DNA from 2 places in the Streptomyces sp. NBC_00250 genome. Region 1 is predicted to be linked to the other one. Evidence: riboswitches for the same ligand, from Rfam matches in the RefSeq annotation. Region 1 holds a riboswitch; the other holds the start of a gene.
The links. A riboswitch is a leader RNA that binds a small molecule or an ion and turns the genes downstream of it on or off. The one in region 1 is predicted to bind glycine.

Region 2: it holds a riboswitch for glycine, as region 1 does, so the genes downstream of both, gcvP (aminomethyl-transferring glycine dehydrogenase) here and gcvT (glycine cleavage system aminomethyltransferase GcvT) in region 1, are expected to answer to the same signal.

Annotation. Positions count from the first base shown of each region.
Region 1 covers NZ_CP108088.1:2,947,305-2,950,871, reverse strand. The annotation lists gene gcvH (glycine cleavage system protein GcvH) at 1-349, opposite strand, end outside; gene gcvT (glycine cleavage system aminomethyltransferase GcvT) at 427-1,551, opposite strand; glycine riboswitch at 1,612-1,723, opposite strand; glycine riboswitch at 1,725-1,824, opposite strand; gene OG259_RS13055 (AAA family ATPase) at 1,976-2,638, shown strand; gene OG259_RS13050 (enhanced serine sensitivity protein SseB) at 2,786-3,526, shown strand.
Region 2 covers NZ_CP108088.1:7,561,397-7,564,963, reverse strand. The annotation lists gene gcvP (aminomethyl-transferring glycine dehydrogenase) at 1-1,517, opposite strand, end outside; glycine riboswitch at 1,694-1,793, opposite strand; gene OG259_RS34270 (PRC-barrel domain-containing protein) at 1,906-2,271, shown strand; gene OG259_RS34265 (DNA polymerase IV) at 2,393-3,567, opposite strand, start outside.

The DNA of each region.
Region 1 (3,567 bases):
CGGCGGAGAGCAGCTCGTCCGGCTCACCCGTGACGCGCACCTTGAACAGCCAGCCACCCTCGAACGGAGCCGTGTTCACCAGCGACGGGTCGTCCACCACGTCCTGGTTGGCGGCGACGACCTCGCCCGTGACGGGGGAGTACAGGTCGCTCACGGACTTCGTCGACTCCAGCTCGCCGCAGGTCTCACCCGCGGTGACCGTGGAGCCGACCTCGGGGAGCTGGGCGTAGACGACGTCACCGAGCGCGTTGGCGGCGAACTCCGTGATGCCGACGGTCGAGACGCCCTCCTCGGCGTCCGACAGCCACTCGTGCTCCTTGGTGTAGCGCAGCTGCTGGGGGTTGCTCATGGCCTGATTCTCCAGGATTGGGTGAGTGCTGATGAACGTGGGTCTTGCGGGGTGAGACGCGAAGTGAGACGGATGCGTCACTTCTGGCGCTTGTAGAACGGCAGCGCCACGACCTCGTACGCCTCGTGGGTGCCGCGGATGTCCACACCTACACCCTGGGTGCCGGGCTCGGCGTGCGCCGCGTCCACGTACGCGATCGCGATCGGCTTTCCGAGGGTCGGGGACGGGGCACCGGAGGTGACCTCGCCGATCACCACGCCGTCCTTGACGACGGAGAAGCCGGCGCGCGGGACCCGGCGGCCCTCGGCGATCAGGCCGACGAGCTTGCGCGGCGGGGCGGTCTCGGCGCGCTCGGCGGCCTTCTCCAGCGCCTCGCGGCCGACGAAGCGGCCCTCGTTGGTCGTCTTCTCGAACTTCACGACCCGGCCGAGACCGGCGTCGAAGGGGGTGAGCGCGGTGGTCAGCTCGTGGCCGTAGAGCGGCATGCCCGCCTCCAGGCGGAGCGTGTCACGGCAGGACAGACCGCAGGGGATCAGACCGACCGGGGCGCCCGCCTCGGTCAGCGCCTTCCAGACGCCCTCGGCGTGCTCGGGCTTCAGGAACAGCTCGAAGCCGTCCTCGCCGGTGTAGCCGGTACGGGCGATCAGCGCGGGCACGCCCGCGACCGTGCCGGGCAGGCCGGCGTAGTACTTCAGACCGTCCAGGTCGGCGTCGGTGAGCGACTTCAGGATGCCGGGGGACTCCGGGCCCTGGACGGCGATCAGGGCGTACGCGTCACGGTCGTCGCGCACCTCGGCGTCGAAGCCGGCCGCGCGCTCGGTCAGCGCGTCCAGGACGATCTGCGCGTTGGAGGCGTTGGCGACGACCATGTACTCCGTCTCGCCGAGGCGGTAGACGATCAGGTCGTCGAGGATGCCGCCGTCCTCCTGGCAGATCATCGTGTAGCGGGCCCGGCCGACGCCCACCGTGGAGATGTTGCCGACGAGGGCGTGGTCGAGGAGTTCGACGGCCTGCGGACCGGTGACGGTGATCTCACCCATGTGGGAGAGGTCGAAGAGACCCGCCTTGGTGCGGACGGCGATGTGCTCGTCCCGCTCGCTGCCGTACCGGAGCGGCATGTCCCAGCCGGCGAAGTCGGTCATGGTCGCGCCCAGCGAACGGTGAGTCGCGTCGAGGGCGGTCAGACGGGGGGCAGTGCTCATGGGGTGGCTCCCGGGTCCCAAGGGCGTGATCGGTGACGAAACACATGACGGGCGAGGACGTCCTCCCCATCTGTCATGGAACCTGAGAGGTTCACCGAGAGCATCTCGTCACCGAGAGATCGGCTTGCACCTTGGGTGGGGACACGGCAGGGTGTCCCGCTTTTCAGATCTGCCTCATCCGCGCGGTACGGGGCCTGAGAGATTCAAGGGAGGGTCTTGCTCCTTCGGCGTCCGGACACGACGTGCGGTCCGGAACTCTCCCGCGCGGATTCGAGCGGCCGGTATGCGATTGTGTGGCGACTGTGCGCGCCTGGCGCGCACATCATTGCACGCGAGCTCGACGGGGCACATCGCTTGTGTCCCATTACCGTTTCTTTACACTTTGTGGGCAAGGGTCTTCCCAGGCCCGGCAGGGGGAGAAGCGATGAGGATCCAGCACACCGGCGCATACGCGTCGAGTACCGGCATACCGTCCCAGCGAGCCCGCGCCCGCACACGTGGCCGCGGGCGGCTCCTGCGCGACCTGCGCGAGCGCGGCGGCCGCGGCCCCCGCGCCCTCACCTTCGCCGCCGGCGACCTGGTGGTCGTCTCCGGGCTGCCCGGCAGCGGCAAGTCCACCCTCATGAAGCGCGCCGCCGAGGGCGGCGGCATCGACTCCCAGGACACCCGCGAGCACTGGGAGGCCCGCATGCCCCGCCTCCTGCCGTACGCCCTCTACCGGCCCCTGGTCCGGCTCGCCCACTACGCCCGCCTCCGGCGCGCCCTGCGCTCCGGCGCCGGGGTGATCGTGCACGACTGCGGCACCCAGTCCTGGGTGCGCGGCTGGCTCGCCCGGGAGGCCCGCCGACGCGGCCGGGCCCTGCACCTGATCCTCCTCGACGTCACCCCCCGGACCGCCCGCCAGGGCCAGCGCACCCGCGGCCGGGGCGTCTCCTCCTACGCCTTCGCCCGGCACCGGCGGGCCGTCGGCCGGCTCGTCCGGGCCGCCGAGTCCGGCCGCCTGCCGCACGGCTGCGCCTCCGTGACCCTGCTCGACCGGGACGCGGCGGACCTCCTGCGGAAGATCGGCTTCCGCGAGGCCGTCTGACGGGACCGCCCGAGGAGAGCACCTCCCGGGTGGCGCTCCGGCGTGCGCTCGTACCCTTGCCTTTTGGCCACGGCGGTGCCGGGGCGGCGTTAGGGTGCTGCCGGGGCGGCCGGTACGGCAGGCCGTGCGAGAAGGGGAAACGGGACCGTGGACGTGACGTGGCCGGGCAATGAGCTCGAAGAGGTCCTTGCCGCCTCCCTCGGCAACCCCTCGGCGGGCGCCCGCCTGGTCGAGGTGCTCGGCCGCAGCCCGGTCTGGGTGCCGCTGCCCAACGGCGGCGGACCCGACAGCACCGACCTCGACCTCGCCACCATGGAGATCGACGGCGCGGCGTACGTCCCCGTCTTCAGCTCCGAGGCGCAGTTCCTCGCCTGTGTCGGCAACCACATGTCGTTCACCGTCGCGCCGGCCCGCGACTTCGCCCGCGGCCTGCCCCCGCAGCTAGGCATCGCCGTGAACCCCGGCGGCACCGTCGGCGTCCCGCTGCCCCCGCCGGCCGTCGCGGAGCTGTGCCGCGTCGGCCGCACCCCGCTCGACGGCCCCGCCAGCGGCGGCCGCGTCCGTCTCTTCGAGCCCGACTGGCAGGACGACCCCGTCGACTTCCTCGCCGCCGCCTCCGCCGAGTTCGAGGCCACCGGCGTCGTCACCACCGCCCGCCGCGCCCTCGCCAGCATCGAGGGCACCGAACCCGCCCTCTTCGTCGGCGTCCAGCTCGCCGGCTGGGACGGAGTCGACCGCAACGCGCCCCTCGACGCCCTCGGCCGCGCCCTCGGCCGCGTCGAGTGCGCCTGGCCCGTCAACCTCATCCTGCTCGACATGGCGCAGGACCCGGTCGGCGACTGGATGCTGGAGCGGGTGCGTCCCTTCTACCAGCGCGCCGCCGTGTGACCGGTGGCCTGTTTAAGCTGAACTTCTCGACAGCAGGACAG
Region 2 (3,567 bases), 4.6 Mb from region 1:
CCGCGGTCGAGCGCGTAGTCGCGGTCGGCGAGCTTGCGCAGGTAGCGCAGCATCGACGTCTCGGAGCGGTGCGCGTGGAAGACCGGGTGGGTCATGAACGCGTCGGCGCGCAGCAGCCCGGCGGGCAGCGTGTCCTCGGTGACGGCGTCGAGCGCCTCGACGTCGGCGGTGACGCCGAAGGCGCCCCAGACGGCGGCGAGCTGGGCGCGCCCGGTGGTCTCGTCGCACGACATGGACACCTGGTCGGCGTCGACGCGGTAGAGGTTCACGCCGGCCTCGCGGGCGGCGGCCACGACCTCGTCGGCCTTGCCGGGCACGCGGGCGGTGAGGGTGTCGAAGAAGGCACCCTGGGTGAGCTCCACACCACCGGCGGTGAGGCCGGCGGCGAGGATCGCGGCGTACCGGTGGGTGCGGCGCGCGATGCCCTGGAGGCCCTCGGGGCCGTGGTAGACGGCGTACATGCCGGCCATGACGGCGAGCAGCACCTGAGCGGTACAGATGTTGCTGGTGGCCTTCTCGCGGCGGATGTGCTGCTCGCGGGTCTGCAGGGCCAGGCGGTACGCACGGTTCCCGTCGGCGTCGACGGAGACACCCACCAGACGACCGGGCAGGGAGCGGGCGTGCTTGTCCTGGACGGCCATGTAACCGGCGTGGGGACCGCCGAAGCCCATGGGAACGCCGAAGCGCTGCGTCGTACCGACGGCGATGTCGGCCCCGAGCGCACCGGGCGAGGTGAGCAGGGTGAGCGCGAGCAGGTCGGCGGCGACGGTGACGATCGCGCCGAGCTCGTGGGCGGCGTCGATCAGCGGCTTGATGTCGCGGACGGCACCGGAGGCACCGGGGTACTGCAGGAGCACGCCGAAGACACCGCGCTCGGCGATCTCGGCCGGAATGCCCTCGCTGAGGTCGGCGACGACGACCTCGACGCCGGTCGGCTCGGCGCGGGTCTCGATGACGGCGATCGTCTGCGGCAGGGCGTCGGCGTCGATGAGGAAGACACCGTTCTTGACCTTGCCGACGCGGCGGGAGAGCGCCATGGCCTCGGCGGCCGCGGTGCCCTCGTCGAGCAGGGAGGCACCGGAGGTGGGCAGCCCGGTCAGGTCGGCGACCACGGTCTGGAAGTTCAGCAGCGCCTCCAGGCGCCCCTGCGAGATCTCCGGCTGGTACGGCGTGTACGCCGTGTACCAGGCGGGGTTCTCCATCACGTTCCGCAGGATCACCGGCGGGGTGAAGGTCCCGTAGTAGCCGAGACCGATCATGGGCGCGAGGACCTGGTTGCGGTCGGCGAGCGTGCGGAGCTCGGCGAGGACCTCGGCCTCCGTGCGCGCGGACGGCAGGCTCAGCGCCTCGGTGTTCTTGATGACGTCCGGCACCGCGGCGGCCGTGAGCTCGTCGAGGGAGCCGTAACCGACCTGGGCGAGCATCTTGGCGCGCGCCTCGGCGTCGGGCCCGATGTGCCGCTGCTCGAACGGGATGCCCTGTTCGAGTTCGGAGAGCGGAATGCGGTTGGCGGTCATGTACGGAGGCCTCCTGGTCGTCACGACCTGCGAGGGGCACCACGGCGCGGGTACCCGGACGGCCTCCCCCTCTGTCATCTCAACCTGAGAGTTTCACCGGCACGCCTCACGGCACGCCGGCTTTCACCGTCGGTGAGAGCGCATGCCGTGGACACCGCTCTGCTTTCCAGAGTGACCTCGTCCGCGCGGTACAGGGGCCTGAGAGATTCCGGGGAGGATTTGCTCCTTCGGCGCCCTCCGGAAGGTTTCTCCGGGGGACTCTCCCGCACAGGGTCGACAGCCACAGCCAGCCTACCAGCGAGGTTGCGGCTCCCATCGCTCAAGTGGCCGACATCCCAGATGTGCACTTTCGTAGGGTGTAGAGCAGTTGCGACCAGTTGGAGGGACCGTGCAGACCGATATCGATCCGCGCAGCCTGATAGGCCGCAAGGCGTACGACCGCAACGGGCACAAGATCGGAACCGTGGACGAGGTGTACCTGGACGACGCGACCGGCATCCCGGAATGGGCTGCGGTCCGCACCGGCCTCTTCAGCCGGGACGCGTTCGTCCCGCTGGAGCCGAGCGAACTGGTCGAGGACCGCCTCCACATCCCGTACGAACGCGCCCTCATCAAGGACGCCCCCGACTTCGGCGTGGGCCGCCACCTCTCCCCGGAGCAGGAGCTGCAGCTCTACCGCCACTACAGCCTCGCCCTCCCCCCGCCCCCCACGGACACCCCTGACACGGACTTCGGCCGCCTGGCAGGCCAGTAGCGACAGGAGCGGAGCGCGGAGGAGCAGGCCCGCACCTCTGCCCACGCACTCGCACGGTGGTGCGGGTGGGACCCAGGCCCGGCCGCGGACCGGGCGCACCACGGCCCACCCGCACCCCCACTCAGCCCCGCCCCACCAACGGCAGCGCCTCCCCCGGCTCCAGTTCCGGATCGTCCACCGCGAACGTCCGCACCCGCCCCGGCTCCGACCCCGGCTCCTCGAACCGCACCGTGACGCGCCCGACCCCGCTCCCCTGGACCCACCCGGCCCCGTACACCGCGTGTCGTACGTCATGCCCCGGCGCCCACTGCCGCGCCACGGGCTCTTCGACCGCGGGCTCGACAGCGGCCACGGCGGACGCGGTCGCCGCCGCGTCACCCGGCGCCCCCTCCTCCGCAGCGGCAGCGGCAGCGACCCCGGCTTCCGCCTGAGCGAACAGATCCTCCTGCGTGTAGTCCGCGAGCCCGCTCACGCCGACCCCCAGCAACCGCACACCCCCGGTCGTGTCCACCGCCTCCAGCAGGCGCCCCGCCGCCTCCCGCACCACACCCGGATCGTCCGTGGGCCCCCGGAGCGTCTCGGACCGCGTGAGCGTCGAGAAGTCGTACCGCCGCACCTTCAGCACGATCGTCCGCCCGGAGTGCCCGGAGGCCCGCAGCCTCCCCACGCACCGCTCCGCGAGCCGCTCCACCTCGACCCTGATCCGCACCCGGTCGTGCAGGTCCACGTCGAAGGTGTCCTCGACCGACACCGATTTGGCGTCCCTCTCGGCCACCACGGGCCGATCGTCGTACCCCTGGGCCATCAGGTACAGCGAGGCCCCGTGCGCCCGTCCGAGGAGCCGTACGAGCTCGTCCTCGCCCGCTTCCGCGAGATCGGACACGGTGGTCATCCCGGCCCGCCGGAGATGCTCCCCGGTGGCCGGGCCCACCCCGGGCAGAATCCGCACCGAGCGCGGTCCGAGGAGCTCCCGCTCCGTTCCCGGTTCGATCAGGACGAGCCCGTCGGGTTTGGCCTCCTCTGAGGCGATCTTCGCGATCATCTTGGACCCGGCGAGCCCTACGGACCCCGTGAGTCCCGTCGCCGCGAGGATGTCGACCCGCAGCCGCTCCCCGGCGACGCGCGAGCTCGCACTGTCGTCGGCCACGCCGCCGGCCTCCAGGTCCACGAAGGCCTCGTCGAGGCTGAGCGGCTCCACGAGCGGGGAGAGCCGTCCCAGCAGCTCCATGACCTGCTCGCTGATCGAGCGGTAGAAGGAGAAGCGGGGCACGAGGTAGGCCGCGTTCGGCGCGAGCC